DNA from 4 places in the Brevibacillus sp. WF146 genome. Region 3 is predicted to be linked to each of the others. Evidence: riboswitches for the same ligand, from Rfam matches in the RefSeq annotation. Region 3 holds a riboswitch; each other region holds the start of a gene.

Region 1 (4,208 bases), 1.1 Mb from region 3:
ATGTGTCCAAAGGGCGATGGGTCATGAGGACGTCTCCTTTATGGGAAAATAGGGCGCGAGACCCGGTTGTTCCAGTATGGAAGGTATTATACCTCGGAACGCCTGATTTTGCCAAATCTTCATAAAATTATCCTGATCGGAAAAACGGCCCTCTGAAACGAGCGCGCCGCTGATCGGCGGGGGAACGTTTGCGACCTTCATCGGCGGCGCACAGTCAAGCAACTGGGCGCTTGAAAGCCGCGGGAACAGAGGGTGAAGAAAAGGCGTCGGAAACAAGAAAAACAGCGAAGGGGAACTCCCGCTTCGCTGTTTGACGCAAACGAACGCAGACGCTCGCCATCCCCGGCCGCTTTGGGCGCGTCGGGGCGCCCCAACGGACCAGACCCGTTCCTTATCCGACCTGCTGGGGCACCGCCTGCTTCAGCGCCTGCTCCAGATCGGCGAGAATGTCGTCGATCGCCTCCGTGCCGACGGAGAGGCGAATCAGGCCCGGGGTGACGCCGGCGGCGAGCTGTTCCGCTTCCGACATCTGCTGGTGGGTCGTGCTGGCCGGATGGATGATGAGCGACTTGGAATCGCCGACGTTGGCCAGATGGGAGAACAGCTTGACCGACTCGATCAGCTTCTTCCCTTCGGCGACGCCGCCGCGAATGCCAAAGGTGAGGATGGCCCCCGCTCCTTTCGGCAGGTACTTTTGCGCCAGGCGGTAGTGCGGATCGCTCTCCAATCCCGGGTAGCTGACCCACTCCACGGCGGGATGTGCCTCCAGATAGCGGGCGACGGCCAGGGCGTTTTCGCTGTGCCGCTCCATGCGCAGATGCAGCGTTTCCAGCCCTTGCAGAAACAGGAAGGCGTTGAACGGCGCGACGGCGGCCCCGATATCCCGCTGCAGTTGAACGCGGGCCTTGACGATGTACGCCAGCGGGCCGAGCGCTTCCGTGTAGACGATGCCGTGGTAGCTCGGGTCGGGCGTGGTCAGGCCGGGAAACTTGCCGCTGCTCCAGTCGAACTTGCCGGAGTCGACGATGATGCCGCCGATGGCCGTGCCGTGTCCGCCGATGAACTTGGTGGTGGAGTGAACGACGATGTCCGCTCCGTGGTCAAACGGACGGCAGAGGATCGGAGTGGCAAAGGTGTTGTCCACGATCAGCGGAATTCCGTGTTCGTGGCCAATCGCGGCAATCGCCTCGATGTCGGCCACGTCCATGCGCGGATTGCCGATCGTCTCGAGGAACAGCGCTTTTGTCTTTTCGTTGATTTTGGAGCGGAAATGGTCCGGGTTGGATTGGTCGACGAAGTGAACGGTGATGCCGAGCCGCGGCAGCGTGTGGTAGAAGAGGTTGTAGGTGCCGCCGTACAGGCTGTTGGAGGCGACAATTTCGTCGCCGGCATGGGCGATGTTGAGGATGGAAAAGGCGATCGCCGCCTGCCCGGAGGAAGTGGCCAGCGCCCCGACACCGCCTTCCAGCAGGGCGACCCGCTGTTCAAACACGTCCTGGGTCGGGTTCATGATGCGCGTGTAGATGTTGCCCGTCTCTTTCAGCCCGAACAGGTTGGCGGCGTGCTCCGTATCGCGAAACACGTACGAGGTCGTCTGGTAAATCGGCACGGCGCGCGCTCCCGTCACCGGATCGGGCGACTGTCCTCCGTGCAGAGCGATGGTTTCCGGCTTCCACTGGCGTTGGTCCGACATGGGCATCTCTCCCTCTTTCCTGGATAAAGGATGGATAACAAACGAAGCCTTCTTCCGGAGAGAAAGAAGGCTTCGGTCATTCCCGATCAAGCGGCCGTTTCATCTCTCAGAATCCGGGATTCTGCAGGAATTGGCACCATGCAAGCAGGCTTGTTTGCCGGTTGCCGGGCTTCATCGGGCCTGTCCCTCCGCCGCTCTTGATGAAATCGTGGAAATTTTGCAAATTGTGCTTATCTGGTATTATAGGGGGACAGCCGGATTCGGTCAATACAAATTTCCGAGTAAGTCAGGGGGAATTATCATGATTGCTGTTTTCTTGCGTCCACACGATTTGGCCTATGCGGAGCGCATGTTTGCGCTGGTTTCCGATCCGGCCGTCAGCGGCGCGCTCAGCCTGCAGGACCAGTCGGTCGAGGATACGAAGCGGTTCATCCGGCACATTACGGAAGAGGAGCGGGCAGGGAGAGCCGTCAGCCGGGTCGTCTTCAATGAAAAGGAGGAGTTAATCGGCGTCACCACGCTGATGTTCATCGACAGGGAGCGGCGGCGCTGTCACATCGGCAGTTGGCTGGGCCGGGCGTACTGGGGGAAAGGGTACAACCAGCTCGCCAAGGAAGCGATTTTGTCCATCGCGTTTGGCGAACTGGACCTGGACATCGTCTTCGCCGGGGCGCGGACGACCAACATCCGCTCGCAAAAAGCGCAGGAGAAGCTGCCCTACGTCACGCTCCACGTGGAAAGCGAGTATCCCGAGGAGCACGCCGCTCTGGAGCAGCGGCAGCAGCACCCCTGTGTGCTGCACGCCTTCAAGCGGGACGATTTTCTCCGGTATCTGGCGGAAAAGGAACGGGCGGCCAGGGGAGAAGCGGTCCGTGACGAATCCGTACACGGCGGGCTGAAGCAGGAACCGCAGCGCTCCCCGTCACAATTGCGTAACCGTTTCGCCCTCTCTCGTTCACAACTTTCCGGCCGGGGCAGCCCTATAATAGGGGTGATTATGAGAAAGATACAGATGCACTGTGTAACCTCCAGCCCCGGCCATGAGCACCATGCTGATGATCGCGCAGATCGCCGGCCGGTTCCTGCTGATCCCGTCGCTGATCCTGCGGCTCGGGCTCTTCCCGTTGTGACGCCGCGTCCGTGCAGGGACGGCCTGTTCGAAAATAGCCGCCGGTATGGTATGATGGGAGGCGGTATGGAATCAACGTTCATGAAGATACAGGAGGCTAGTAAACATGGCGGATCAAGGGGTAAAGGAAATCACGCCGCAGGAGCTGATGGAGAAGCTGGCTGCGGGAGAAAAGCTGCAGGTCATCGACGTACGCGAAGTGGAGGAGTGGAATGGCGGTCACATTAAGGAAGCCAAACTGATTCCGCTCGGCTTTCTGCCGTATCGCGTCGACGAGCTGGACAAGGAGACGCCGGTCGTGCTGGTCTGCCGAAGCGGCGCCCGCAGCCACATGGCCACCCAATATTTGCAGGAATTGGGCTTCGACGCGGCCAACATGGTGGGCGGCATGCTCGCCTGGCCGGGGGAAACGGAAGCGTAACGCAGCGCTGCAGAAAGAAAGATGCGCGTGATCGCCGTTTGTCGGGGATCAGCGCGATCAGGATGAGGAGGAGAGCAAGATGAGCGAAGGCAAGGCGTCGTTCTGGCAGCGCCACTGGTTTACCGTGGCGGCCGCCGTGCTGGCGCTGCTCGTCGTCGGGGTATTCGGCTACCAGTACTGGCAGAAGAGCCAGATCCCCGTCGTCAAACAGATGAACGACTTTACGCTGGACAACATTGACGGGTCCACATTCACCCTGTCCGAAACCAACGGCAAGGTCCGGCTGGTGGAGTTCATCTTTACCCACTGCCCGGACATCTGCCCGGCCACGACGTTTAACATGGCCAAGATGCAGGAACAGTTGAAGGCCAAAGGGCTGTTTGGAGACAAGGTGGCGTTTGTGACGATCACCTTTGACCCGGAGCGGGACACGCCGGAAGTGCTCAAGGCGTACGCGGACAAGTTTGGCGCCGATCAGAGCGGCTGGTACTTCCTGCGCGGCGATCAAGCGACCGTGGAAAAAGTGACCAAAGACTTCGGCATCGCCGTCCTGAAACAGCCTGACGGTTCGTTTGCCCACACCGCCCGCATGTTCCTCGTCGACAAGGACGGCAACATGCGCCGCATGTACGGGATGGCGTCCGACATGGATATGGACAACATGCTGAAAGACATCGAGCAGTTGGCTGATTAAACAGCCAACCGGGGCCGCCCCGGCCTTTGCATGACGCAGCGGGCCGGCCCTGCCGGAAATCATTTTCCGTAAAAAAACCCGCCTCTGCCGGACCTGATGTTCGCGGTTCCGGGGGCGGGTTCATCTGTTTCATGGGCGGCCCTCTTCGGGAATCACGGGGTTCCCTGCGGCACATTGGCTGTTCAGCGGGTCTCTTCCAAACGGATGGCTTTGACTGTCTCCGTCACATATAAGCCGCCGCCAGACCGACAAGCCCGCCCCCCAAGACCAG
Region 2 (4,208 bases), 530 kb from region 3:
GGGCCACTCCCGCTTCACGAATGGCTGCCACCGGACGGTTGGTGACGTCTTTTCCGCCCAGCAGCACCCTGCCCGCCGTGATCGGCCGCAGCCCGGTGATGGCCTGCAGCAGCTCCGACTGGCCGTTGCCCGAGACCCCGGCGATTCCGACGATTTCCCCGTGGTGCACGGTAAAAGCAACGCCGTCCACGATCGTCTGCCTGTCGCGAACGGTCAGGTTTTCCACCTGCAGGAGCGGCCCGCCGGCCAGGCTCACCCGCTCGCTCAATGGCTGCAGCTCGCGGCCCACCATCAGCCGGGCCAGTTCGTCCACGCTGGTCTCCTGCCGGGAAACGGTCCCGGTCACCCGGCCGCCGCGCAGCACCGTGATCCGGTCGGCCACCTCCATCACTTCCTTGAGCTTGTGCGTGATCAGGATGACGCTCTTGCCGCTCTCCGCCAGGTGGCGTATCGTCTGCAGCAGTTCCTTTACCTCCAGCGGCGTCAGGACGGCGGTCGGCTCGTCCAGTACGATGATGTCCGCTCCCTGGTACAGCACCTTGAGAATCTCCACGCGCTGCTGTTCCCCGACCGAGCATTGGGATACCCGGGCGGTCACGTCGATCGGGATGCGGTAGCGCTCGCTGAGGGCCCGCACCGCCTCCACCGCTTCCTTGCGCCGGAACAGGCCGGCGCGCTGCGGTTCATAGCCGATGACGATGTTCTCCGCCACGCTGAAATCGGCAAACAGCATGAAGTGCTGGTGCACCATCCCGATGCCGTGTTTGATCGCGTCGTCGGGGCCGCGAAAGACCACCGGCCGGCCGTTCAGCACGATCTCCCCGGACGTGGGCTGTTCCATGCCGTACAGCATCCGCATCAGGGTGGTTTTGCCGGCGCCGTTCTCCCCGACGATGGCGTGGACTTCGCCGGCCCGCAGGGTGAACGACACATTGTCGTTGGCCGTAAAATCGCCGTACCTTTTCGTCATGTTACGCATTTCCAGACGGTACGCCATCCCGTTCTTCCCTCCTTTTTCCTGTTGGCCCGTTGCAACAGGAAACCGACTACCACAGTAGTCGGTCGCCGTCTCGTTTACTGCTGCAGCGGATCGGGCACCTTGCGCGTACCCGCCACGATCTCGTCCTTGATCGCTTTCACCTTGTTGACGATCTCTTCGCCGATGAACTGATGGAGCGGCGTCTTGCTCTCGCGCGTGACGTAGGTGACGCCGACGCCGTCTTCCTTCAGGCCGTACGTTTGCACGCCTGGTTTCAGGCTGCCGTTTACAAACGCCTTTACCGTTTCGTAAGCGGCCGTGTCGGTTCCTTTCAACTGGGACAGGACGATGTGTTCCGGATCGATGCCGGTGCGGTCGACGTCCTGGCCGGAGGTGTAGAAGCCTTTTTCCTTGGCCGCTTCAAACACGCCCAGGTCGCCTACGGCAGCGGCCCCGTAGATGAAGTCGGCTCCCTTGTTTGCCTGCAGCAGGGCCAGCTCCTTGGCTTTCGCCGGGTCGTTGAAGCTGCCGACGTAGTTGACGAAGACCTCTGCCTTCGGATTGGTCGCTTTCAGTCCTTCCTGGAAGCCGACCGTCCACTTTTTCAGAAGCGGAATGTCCATCGCCGCGACGATGCCCACCTTGTTGGTCTTGGTCGCCAGGCCGGCCGCCGCTCCCATCAGGTAGGCGGCTTCATGCTCGCGAAAGACCACGCTGCGGACGTTCGGCAGGTCCACGACGGTATCGATGATTGCAAACATGCGGTCCGGGTTTTCCGCCGCCACTTTTTTCAGCGCGTCCTCCGATTCAAACGACGACGTAATGATCAAATCGTAATTCTCCGCCACGGCCGCGCGGATGTTCTCCTCGATGGCGGCGTGGTCGGTCGACTCGATGGTTTTCACATCGACGCCAAATTCCTGCGCTGCTTTCTTGGCTCCCTCGTCCATCTGCTGGAAGAACGGGTTGACTCCGATCTTCTCCGGAAGAACCAGCGCAACCCGCTTCTTCGCGCCGCCATCCTGGCCCCCGGCTTGTCCCTTGTCCTCCGGTGCGCCGCCACCCGCCGCACATCCGGCGGCCAGTACGGCAAACGTCATCAATGCCAACAGGTACTTTTTCATGCTGCTCTCTCCTATCCAGTGACAAAAGTTTCGATTTTGCGATTCTCATACCGGTAATTTACAGGTTTTTATCAAAAATATCAAGAAAAAACACGAATATTTTGCTATAGAAACACAAGAACGTTCGACTTATTCCCCCTTTTTTTCCACAAGAGGCACTTCCATGGAAACCCTGCTGACGGTATGAAAAAAACTCTTCCCGGAGGAAGAGTTTGCCAATTATCGCCAACCTCTTCCTCATCTGTCAAAACCCACGGGTTTTGCAGGAATTGGCACCTTTCTGTACCGGGGTACAGTGGTTGCCGGGCTTCATCGGGCCAGTCCCTCCGCCTCTCTTGATAAGGTAAGGTGAATCCGCTATCCAGTTGTAATGTCTCTTATTCTAGCAAAAGGAAAGCAAAATGCAAATGATTTTTTTGTCATTTCGAAACATTACGTTTGTTGGTCCCGAAACGACTGCTGCAGTTTGCGCGACAGCGCGTTCAGCTCGCCCAGCTCCTCCGTGATTTCCCGCACCTTCTGATGCTGGTTTTCCGCCGTGGCGAACAGCTCTTCCAGATTGGCCACCGATTGTTCCGTCACGGCCGTAATCGTCGACATCTCGGCGGCCACCTCTCCGGAGCGCAGCTTCACCCTGTCCATGCTGGAGCGCACGTGCTCGACGGCCTGCAAAAACGATTCCATCCCGGCCCGAACCGCCTCGATGGAGGTGACGGTCTGAACGGCCAGCTCCTGTCCCTTGGCCACCGACGTTTCCCCGTTGCTCATGTGGCGCACGGCGTTTTCGCTCTCCTGGTGCAGCGACTGCAGGATTTCGGCAATCTCCTGGGTGGCTGTGGCGCTTTGCTCGGCCAGCTTTCGCACCTCGTCGGCCACCACGGCGAAGCCGCGTCCGTGTTCCCCGGCCCGGGCCGATTCGATCGCCGCGTTGAGCGCCAGCAGGTTGGTCTGGGTCGCGATCTGGTTGATCGTCTGCACGATCTCCTCCACCCGGTTGGCCTGCCGGTTCAGCTCGCGGATGGTGGACGAGGCCACGTTGACCGCCTGCACGATCTGCTCCATCTGCCGCGACAGCTCGTTCATCATGCCGATGCTGTCGGTGAGGCGGCGGTTGTTCTGATCGGCCTCCGCCTTCATCGCGTTGGCCTGCTCGTTGACCGCCACGATCTCGTGGTCGATCGACTGGACTTCCTCCTCGATCTTCACCGTGGAGTTGGCCTGTGCCTCCATCCCCGTCGCCACTTCGCGGAACGCGATCATCATCTCGTCCGTGTTCCGTTTGGTCGTCTCCGCGTGCTCATGCACGTGCTCCGACGTGCGGTCGAGCTGTTCCGTCACCAGTCGGATGTGGCCCAACAGCTCCGCCAGCCGCTGTTCCTTTTCCTCCGCTTCCCGCCGCGCCGCCTCCGCTTTGCTCAGCGAGGCTTGTCCGGCCAGACACAGGTAGGTCAAGCCGGCGATCATCAGCACAACGGACACGAGGTGCAGGATCAGGTTGACCTCCGTCCGGCCTTCGTCGAACATGTCGTAGAAACCGGTGTAAAACCCGACAAACGTCGCCGCGATCTGGACAATCCCGGCGGAGACGACCAGCTTCCAGTCCAGATAGGCCGCGAGGAAGCCGAGCACGATGAAGGAAAGGAACGCCGTCTCCGGGTAAGACGTAAAGTGGTCGAACGCGATGGAGTAATACATAAAGCCGATCGCCACCAGGTAGCGAATCACGTAACTGCCTTTGCGGATGAAGTAGTACGGCGAAACGATCAGCGTCACCAGCAGGCCCAGCGATGTCAGCTTCCAGAAGTTCACGCCCTCCTGATACGCGATCCATCCGGCCAGCCACAGATGATTCCAGAGAATAAAGATCATGAAGCCTTCTTTGTTGGTCAAGGTGTTGCGGACCAATTGAAACATGGTCTGAAGCATAAGTTCCTCCTTTACCTCCCGTGTGTCTGGATACAGCTCTCTTTTGTCATTATATCCTGAAAAATCTTCCAAATACTATCGGGTACATGGAAAACATGTGAAAAAAGTTCTAACGCGCCCGTAGTGCTGCCGGACCAGAAGGGGTTCCGCAATGACCGTTTGGCCCCCTTGCGAATAGG
Region 3 (4,208 bases):
TGGACACCGTGTTATAATACCCCTTATTTTACCATAAACCTCAATCTTTTGAAAAAATGCTGCGGCGCGGTGGAACTTTTTCCCGCCATGTGCGTGGATAGGAGTGAAAGGGTGTGAATCCGTGGAAAAGGTCGGACTGGAAGACGTGTACCGCTTGTACGTCAACGACATATACCGCTACCTCTGCCGATTGACCGGTGACCGGGTGCAGGCGGAAGACCTGACGCAGGAGACCTTTTTCCGGGCGTATCAATACCTGGATGCCTACCGGGGGGAAAAGGTGCGCCCCTGGCTGTTCAAGGCGGCCTACCACACGTTTGTGGACTGGCATCGGAGGCGGAAGAAGCGTCCGTGGCGATTGGTGGAGACGATCCCGGAACAGCCGGACGGGGCGGCGGCGGACCCGGTGCGGGCGCTGCTGAGCCAAGAGGCGTGGTCATCGCTGCGGACGTGCCTGGACCGGCTGCCGGAGAAGCAAAAACAGGTGATCCTGCTGCATTGCGGACAGCTCAGCTACGCGGAAATCGCCGAGGTGCTGGGCATCGACGCGGCGGACGTAAAGCGCTCATTGTTTCGCGGGCGGCAAACACTACGCAGAATGTGGAGGGATGAACATGACGACGGACAAGGCAAATGAAGAGCGGGAACGGGAACTGCTGGCATATCTGCGCGGTGAAATGACGGAGGAAGAAGCCGCCTCTTTCCGTGCGAGGATCGCAGCGGACGAGCTGTATGCGGAACGATTGGAGGAGCTGCTGCTGGGCAGCGGCGGACAGGAGGAGAGAGAAACGGACGTGCTGTCCGAAGAGACGCAGCGCGCCATCCTCCGCCGCAGCAAATGGCGCCACAGGCTGGGCAACGCGGCTTACACGGTGGGCATCTCGCTTCTCGTCGGGGCGGTCCTGATGTTTGCCAACGGGTGGATCGGCTGGTATTTGCACGAGGACACCTACCGGGTGGCCCGGGACATGGTGCACTTTACCCAGCCGGGGCTCACGGTGGGCAGCAGCGGTTCGCAAATCGGATTTCTGTACGGGGAGATAAACATGGAACTGCGTGAACAGGTGGGGGGAGACGATCAGAACGCCGGAACCTTTTCGATCAGCAACGTCTTCTCGATCATTTCCGCGAAGCCGGCATGGACCGACGGTTTGCGGAAAGAGCGGCTCTTTTTTCTCTTTCCGTCGTCAGCGGCCGATCGGGAAGAAAGCGCCTTCCGCAGAAATCCCGCCTGGAACGCGCTGGAAAAGCTGCCAGAGGGAACGGTGGCGCAGCTCGCCGTCTCGTTTGACCGGCTGCTGACCCATGATGAGTACTACGCCCTGCTTTCCAGCTACGACTTGGATACCACCTGGTTCGCCGTGGACACGGGGCAGGAGCGAAACCATCCGGACGCGGCGGAAGGCAGTCTGCTGCTGTCGGCCGGTGACGTGTGGGGATACGCGGAAAGAGAACTCGATTACGGCGAAGCGCCGATTCAGGCACATGGCGAAGGTGAGCGGCGCGCCCGGGCGTACCTGGCGGAAATGGAGTATCTCGCGGGACAGGAACGGCTGACGAACGCCATTGGCGAGCGGCTTGTGACCGCCGGAAACCGGCTGCGCATCGAGGAACGCTGCCGCTACCTGCAGCAGAACGGTGTGCGCCTCTACGGGGCGGTCGTGACGGGCCCTGTCAAGGAACTGCTCAAGCTGCGGCAGGAGCCGTCGATCACGGCTGCCTTCGTGGGCCGGATCGACTGGTGGAACTGGGACCGGCCGAGTGCCTCGGGCCAGCGGACCAGTCCGTGAAGACTGGACATTTCACCCAAAAAAGGGTGTTGACAGCGCGAAACCGGGGTTGTATGATTCAAACAAACGTCAAAACCGCATACGTTGGATACCTTATCCAGAGAAGGTGGAGGGACTGGCCCGATGAAACCCGGCAACCGACATGACGCTGTCCGAGCGCTTCCGGCGACGGACGTGCAGCGCGTGCACGGTGCTAATTCCTGCAGAAACAAAAGTATTCTGGAAGATAAGGGGGAGACGACACGCAGACGCGTACGGACAGACCTCTATTCTTCGGGAAAAGAGGTCTTTTTGCATGTGCGGAATGCTCTGGCTGGAGGCGGCAGCGGTTCACGCGCCGCCCGGCGGCCACTGAATAGACACACCGGAAATGTGAAGACAAGCGGCATCTGCCGAAGGAGAGGGGAATTGAACCATGGCGTATCGCGCATTGAGCGAACAAGAAGCAGTGCAGTACGTAAAACAACTGCCGGACCTGTTTGCGGCGGAAGCGGAACTGACCAGCCGGGAGATCGGCGACGGCAATCTCAACCTGGTGTTCCACATCCGGGAGGAAGCGACGGGCAAAAGCGTCGTCGTCAAGCAGGCGCTGCCCTACGCCCGCGTGGTGGGCGAATCCTGGCCGCTCACGCTGGACCGCGCCCGGATCGAAAGCGAGGCGCTGCGCATCCAGCACAAATACGTGCCGGATCTCGTGCCGGAGGTGTATCACTTTGACGAGGAGCTGGCCCTGACGGTGATGGAAGACGTCAGCGACCACGTGATCATGCGAAAAGGCTTGATCGCGGGCAACCGCTACCCGCTGTTCGCCAAACAGATCGGCCGCTTTCTCGCCCATACGCTGTTTTACACGTCCGATTTGGGGGCGCATCCCTACGACAAAAAAGCGCTCGTCGGAAGATTCATAAATCCGGAATTATGCAAAATTACTGAAGACCTCGTCTTCACCGATCCCTACGAAGACGCGCCGACCAACAGCTTCAACCCGCTGATCCGGCGGGAGGTGGAGGCGATCTGGAACAACAAGCCGCTGAAGCTGGAAATCGCCAAGCTCAAGTACGATTTCCTCACCCGGGCGGAGGCGCTGGTGCACGGCGACCTGCATACCGGCAGCATCTTCATTTCGCCGACGTCGATCAAGGTGATCGACCCCGAATTCGCCTACTACGGCCCGATCGGCTTCGACATCGGCGCGGTGATCGCCAACCTGCTGCTGAACTACGCGGGCCAGCACGGCCTGCAGCCGGATACAGGAAAGCGGGAGGCCTATCGCGAATATCTGTTGGCGACGGTGGAAGACGTCTGGAACGAGTTTGTCTCCCAGTTCGTCCAGCTCTGGCACAAACAGGCGAAAGAGCGCAGCGCCCACACCGAAGGCTTCTGGCAGAGCTACGTGCAGCGGCTGATCCGGGACGCGGCGGGCTTCGCCGGCTGCAAAATCCTGCGCCGCGTCATCGGGTTGGCGGGCGTCGCCGACCTGAACAGCATCGCCGACGATCAGACCCGCGCGGAAGCGGAGCGGCTGGCGCTGGCGATCGGCCAGGCGCTGATTCTGGAGCGGAACGGCGTGGAGGTATCGACAGACATCACAGACATCGTTCGGACGGTTACCGCACGATACGACCAGGAGGCTGCAGTATGACAACGACCAGCACGCCATTTGCGCCGGTCAAGTGGCAGGATGACGCGCTCGTCCTGCTGGACCAGACCCGGCTGCCCGTTGAAACGATCTACCTGACGCTGACCACTTCGGAGGAAGTGTGGGCAGCCATCCGCCATCTGCAGGTGCGCGGGGCGCCCGCCATCGGCATGGCGGCCGCCTACGGCTTGTATCTCGGCGTCCGCAGCAGCGACGCCAACGATTTTGAGGCGTTTTGGCATCATTTGAGCGAGCAGGCCGACTACCTCGGCACTTCCCGCCCGACGGCGGTCAACCTGTTCTGGGCCCTGGACAGGATCAAGGCCCGCGTGCAGCGCGAAGCCGGCAAACCGGTGGCAGAGCTGAAGGCGGCGGTTCTGGACGAAGCCCTGTCCATCCAGCGGGAAGACGCGGAAGTGTGCCGCCGAATCGGAGAGCACCTGCTCACCCTGTTGAAAGACGGCATGGGCATCCTGACGCACTGCAATCCGGGTGCGCTCGCGACCGCGGCCTACGGTACGGCGACGGCCCCGCTCTACCTCGCCAAGGAGCGCGGCTGGAACCTGAAAGTGTACGCCGACGAGACCCGGCCGGTGCTGCAGGGGGCGCGCCTCACCGCCTACGAGCTGCAGCAGGCGGGCATCGACGTCACGCTGATCTGCGACAACATGGCGGCGATGGTGATGGCCCAGGGCAAGGTGCAGGCGGTCATCGTCGGCACGGACCGCGTGGCGGCCAACGGCGACGTCGCCAACAAGATCGGGACCTACGGCGTGGCG
Region 4 (4,208 bases), 690 kb from region 3:
TCGCCTGCCGGTTTTGCAGGTCATGTCCGTCGTGTTCCGGCAATCCGGTGTAGTAGACGCGGCTGACCGCCGGGTGTGTGGAAAGCCAACGGGCCAGCTTTTCCGCCGTCTGCGTGCTGACGTCCAGGCGCGCTTTTAAGGACTTCAACCCGCGCAGCACCAGCCAGGAATCCTGCACGCCGAGGATCGCTCCCATGCCGTTTTGGATCATGTAGAGCTGCTCGCCCAACGCCGCCTCCCTGGTCACGGCCAACCCCGCCACGACGTCGCTGTGGCCGCCGATGAACTTGGTCGCGCTGTGGATCACCACGTCCGCGCCCAACTCCAGCGGCCGCTGATAGTACGGCGTCATGAACGTATTGTCCACGATCACGAGCAGTCCCCGCTGTTGCGCCAGCGCGCAGACAGCGGCGATATCCGTCACTTTCAGCGTCGGGTTGGACGGGGTTTCCAGGTAGATGCCCTTGGTCTCGGGACGGATGGCCGCTTCCACCTGCTCCAGCGAGGTGGTATCGACAAAGCTGACGGTGATCCCCATGCGGGAAAGAACCTTGGTCAAGAAGCGGTAGGTGCCGCCGTACACGTCCTCCGCCACCACGACGTGATCCCCGGCGGAGAACAGCATGAACACGCTGGAGATGGCCGCCATGCCGGAAGCAAAGGCGAATCCGCGCTCACCTCCCTCCAGGACGGCGATCGCCTCTTCCAGGGCATGCCGGGTGGGATTGCCCGAACGGGCGTAATCGTAGACACCGGGCCGGTCCAGATCGGCCTGATGAAAGGTGGACGCCTGATAAATGGGCACCGAGGCCGCCCCTGTCACCGGGTCAATACAACTGGTGCCGTGCAGCAGTTTGGTGGCAAAGTTCATCGTACACTCCCTCCCGCCACTGCGAGACTGGCATCCAGCGCCTGACACACATCGGCGATCAGGTCGTCGGGATGTTCGATCCCGACCGACAGCCGCAGCAGCCGGTCGCACACGCCCACGTACTCGCGGATCTCCTGCGGGATGTCGGCATGGGTCTGCGTCGCCGGATAGGTGCACAGCGACTCCACGCCGCCCAGGCTTTCCGCAAACGATACGATCCGCAGCCGCTCCAGAAACGGCGCCACCTGATCAGCCGAGCGGAGGCGGAACGAGACCATCCCGCTGAACCCGCTGGCCTGCCTGCGCTGCACCTCGTAACCGGGGTGCTCCGCCAAGCCGGGATAAAAGACGTCCGTCACGGCAGGGTGTTCCCGCAGTTTCTGCGCAATCGCATAGGCGTTTGCCTGATGGCGTTCCATCCGCAGGGCCAGGGTCTTCATCCCCCGCAGCAGCAGCCAACAGTCCTGGGGACCCAGCACCGCTCCGATGGAATTGTGCAAAAACCGGATCTTTTCGGACAACTCCTCGCCCTTTGTGACGATCAGTCCGGCGAGGACGTCGTTGTGTCCGCCGAGGTATTTGGTCGCGCTGTGCAGCACCAGGTCGGCCCCCAACCCCAGCGGCCGCTGACAGTAGGGCGTCATGAACGTGTTGTCCACAATGGTCAACAGCCCGTTCCGCTTGGCCACCTCCGCCACCGCCGCGATGTCGGTGATCTGCATCAGGGGATTGGTCGGCGTTTCCACAAAGACAGCCCGCGTCTCTGGGCGAATCGCTTCTTCCAAGTTCTTCACGTCGCGCAGGTCGACGTAGCTGAAGCGAAGCCCGTAGCGTGAGAGCACCTGCTCGAACAACCGGTACGTCCCGCCGTACAGATCGAGCGATACGACCAGGTGATCTCCCTGGGAGAACAGCCCCATGACCGTGTGAACCGCCGCCATGCCCGAAGCGCAGGCAAACCCGGCGTCTCCCCCTTCCGCTTCGGCAATCGCCTGCTCCAGCACCGTCCGGGTCGGGTTGGCCGTGCGCGTGTAATCGTATCCCGTGCTCTGACCGAGGGCGGGATGGCGATACGCGGTGGCGTAGTAGACGGGAAAGCTGATCGCTCCGGTCCGTTCGTCTTTGGCGACGCCCGCCTGTACCAATTTTGTCTCCAGATGCATGTGGATCTCTCCCTCCAACGAATTGGCCGAGGGCAATGAAAAAAGCCCTCTTTTCTCTGAAAAGAAGGCTTTGTTTACGCTCACGTAAGCAAATCCTTCTCATCTTTCAGAGCGTTTACACTCTGCAGGAATTAGCACCAGTATCCCCTGTACACAGGTGATTGGTTGCCGGGCATCATCGGGCCAGTCCCTCCGCCTCTCTGGATAAGAAGTTTGCTATGCAATTTGCTTTTGGTTGACCTTATACTACCGGAATCGGAAGTACCTGTCAACCCGTTTTTCCATCTCGTTGGTACCCGATCACTGTGCGTTCCTTAATGCGGTCATCACCTGGTTGTCCAGCTTGGCCGCCGCATTTTTGTCGTACGTCTTTTCATATTGGGGCTCGACCGAGATGCGGGAGCCGTAGAACATCACGTCGCGAACCGCCTCGATGGCCACTTCCACCATGGCCAGCTTCAGCGGAACATTCTCCATCCGCTCCGTTTTGATCGTCGCCCTGCCGTTGATGGCATAGGAGGAACCAGCCCCGATCAAATGCAGCACCACCTGCGGTTCCTTGGCAATGTTGGCCAAAATGCGGGAGCGGTTGTCTACCGCGAAACGGATCAACTGCGGCGTCGGCGCAAACGTCCAGGAAAGGGAACTGAGCGACGGAGCGCCGGTCTCGTGGTCGATGGTCCCGAGTGTGAGAAAACGCTCCTGCTGCAAAAGCGCGAACAGTTCCTCCGAAAGCGTTTGGGAAACGGTTTCAGCCATTCCGATGCCTCCTTGAAAAGGGAATGTACGTCTATTGTACCCACCCGCCTGGCGATAGGCAAACCTTTCCGTCCGGCGCCTTGATTCTCCACCGTTTTTTTCCTACACTGATACGTAATGGGAACGATCGCGAGACAGGAGGAGAGCCGCATGCCCCCATCCCCCACCGACCGCTTGCTGGCCAAGATCGACGAACTGCTGGCAGAGCTTCAGGAAGTGCGCAAACTGAACGAACGGATGGACAAAATCGCCCTCTTTCTGGAGGATATCCGTCTGGCCGACGTGATTCAAAACTATACGGCCCCGAGCAAGCTGCTGTGGATCAACTTCCTCGCAGGTCTTGCCCGGGGCCTGGGATTGACGATCGGCACGGCCATTGTCCTGGCGCTGCTCGGCTCCTTCCTCAGCCAGTTCCTGTCCGTCCCGATCATCGGCGATTACATCCGCCAGTTGATCGATTACGTGCAAGCCTATCGGCCGTAAGCCTTACTCGTCATCGTCCTCGTCGCGGTCGTCGCCGTCTTTATGGTTGTTCTTGCCGCCATGGTTGTCCTCGTCGTCATTGCCGTGCTTTTTCCAATAGCCGTAGGCGTTGCCTTTCGAATGCTTATCCTTGTCCTTGCCTTCCCCCTTGCCTTCCTCGTCGTCATCGCCGTTGACCGGCGTTTTGTGCGGAATGTCGGCTTGGGCCACGAGCTTGCCGTCCAGGTACAGCTCGAGGTGTACCGCTTTCGCGTTGTAGGAGCGGTTTTTGTAGCTCAGTTTCACCTCAAACTCGTCGCCATCCACCTTTACCTCGTGCTTTTTGCCGTCCGGCGCCACGACGTACAGCTTCACCTTGCCCTTGCCGCCCTCATCGTCGAGGCCGTCAATGCTTCCTTTCACGCGAATCTGTTTCTCTTTTGCATTAATCGAAGCGGTTCCCTCGATGCGGTAGCTGTGCGGCTTGTCGCTGTCAGCGGCGTTGATTACCTTCAGCTCCACCGATTCGGAATCGATTTTCTTTCCGGCCTTGTAGGCTTCGACCAGCGCCTTGCCTTTGCCGGCCTGTACACCCTTCAGGGTGACGGAGTAAGAGCCGACGCCTTTCCACAGCTTTTTCACGTCCGCCTCTTTGGTTTTGCCGTCGTACTTCACGACCACCTTGTCCGCTTCCTGGCTGATGATGCCGTTTACTTTCAGTTCCTGTTTGTTCCCATCCAACAGCGCCAAGGCGTGAATCAGCACGTCGGTCTCCACGGCGGTTCCCGTGTTTACCTGCAGCTTGCGGGTTTCCACCAACTTGTCGCCCACGTACGCCTTGACCGTCGCGTACTGCGGCGTGGCGCTTACGATAGCGGAAAAGCTGACGGTGAACGTATCCTCCGCGGTGGGAACGACTTCGATCGTGCCGCCGTTCGGCTTGTCGACGACCA

What was found. Region 3 has a riboswitch for S-adenosylmethionine ahead of mtnK (S-methyl-5-thioribose kinase). Riboswitches for the same ligand answer to the same signal wherever they lie in the genome.
Region 1: it holds a riboswitch for S-adenosylmethionine, as region 3 does, so the genes downstream of both, A6764_RS21495 (homocysteine synthase) here and mtnK (S-methyl-5-thioribose kinase) in region 3, are expected to answer to the same signal.
Region 2: it holds a riboswitch for S-adenosylmethionine, as region 3 does, so the genes downstream of both, A6764_RS02150 (BMP family lipoprotein) here and mtnK (S-methyl-5-thioribose kinase) in region 3, are expected to answer to the same signal.
Region 4: it holds a riboswitch for S-adenosylmethionine, as region 3 does, so the genes downstream of both, A6764_RS08020 (aminotransferase class I/II-fold pyridoxal phosphate-dependent enzyme) here and mtnK (S-methyl-5-thioribose kinase) in region 3, are expected to answer to the same signal.

Annotation. Positions count from the first base shown of each region.
Region 1 covers NZ_CP109943.1:4,322,382-4,326,589, reverse strand. Annotated here, with positions in the region: gene A6764_RS21500 (AAA family ATPase) at 1-25, opposite strand, end outside; gene A6764_RS21495 (homocysteine synthase) at 392-1,693, opposite strand; SAM riboswitch class I at 1,790-1,900, opposite strand; partial or broken gene A6764_RS21490 (GNAT family N-acetyltransferase) at 1,995-2,570, shown strand; gene A6764_RS21485 (rhodanese-like domain-containing protein) at 2,929-3,243, shown strand; gene A6764_RS21480 (SCO family protein) at 3,323-3,937, shown strand; gene chrA (chromate efflux transporter) at 4,161-4,208, opposite strand, start outside.
Region 2 covers NZ_CP109943.1:407,984-412,191, reverse strand. Annotated here, with positions in the region: gene A6764_RS02155 (ABC transporter ATP-binding protein) at 1-997, opposite strand, end outside; gene A6764_RS02150 (BMP family lipoprotein) at 1,075-2,103, opposite strand; SAM riboswitch class I at 2,338-2,448, opposite strand; gene A6764_RS02145 (methyl-accepting chemotaxis protein) at 2,536-4,017, opposite strand.
Region 3 covers NZ_CP109943.1:937,944-942,151, forward strand. Annotated here, with positions in the region: gene A6764_RS04500 (RNA polymerase sigma factor) at 122-637, shown strand; gene A6764_RS04505 (anti-sigma factor) at 615-1,790, shown strand; SAM riboswitch class I at 1,881-2,023, shown strand; gene mtnK (S-methyl-5-thioribose kinase) at 2,206-3,432, shown strand; gene mtnA (S-methyl-5-thioribose-1-phosphate isomerase) at 3,429-4,208, shown strand, end outside.
Region 4 covers NZ_CP109943.1:1,625,551-1,629,758, reverse strand. Annotated here, with positions in the region: gene A6764_RS08025 (trans-sulfuration enzyme family protein) at 1-871, opposite strand, end outside; gene A6764_RS08020 (aminotransferase class I/II-fold pyridoxal phosphate-dependent enzyme) at 868-2,034, opposite strand; SAM riboswitch class I at 2,131-2,245, opposite strand; gene A6764_RS08015 (pyridoxamine 5'-phosphate oxidase family protein) at 2,335-2,793, opposite strand; gene A6764_RS08010 (DUF5665 domain-containing protein) at 2,944-3,276, shown strand; gene A6764_RS08005 (hypothetical protein) at 3,280-4,208, opposite strand, start outside.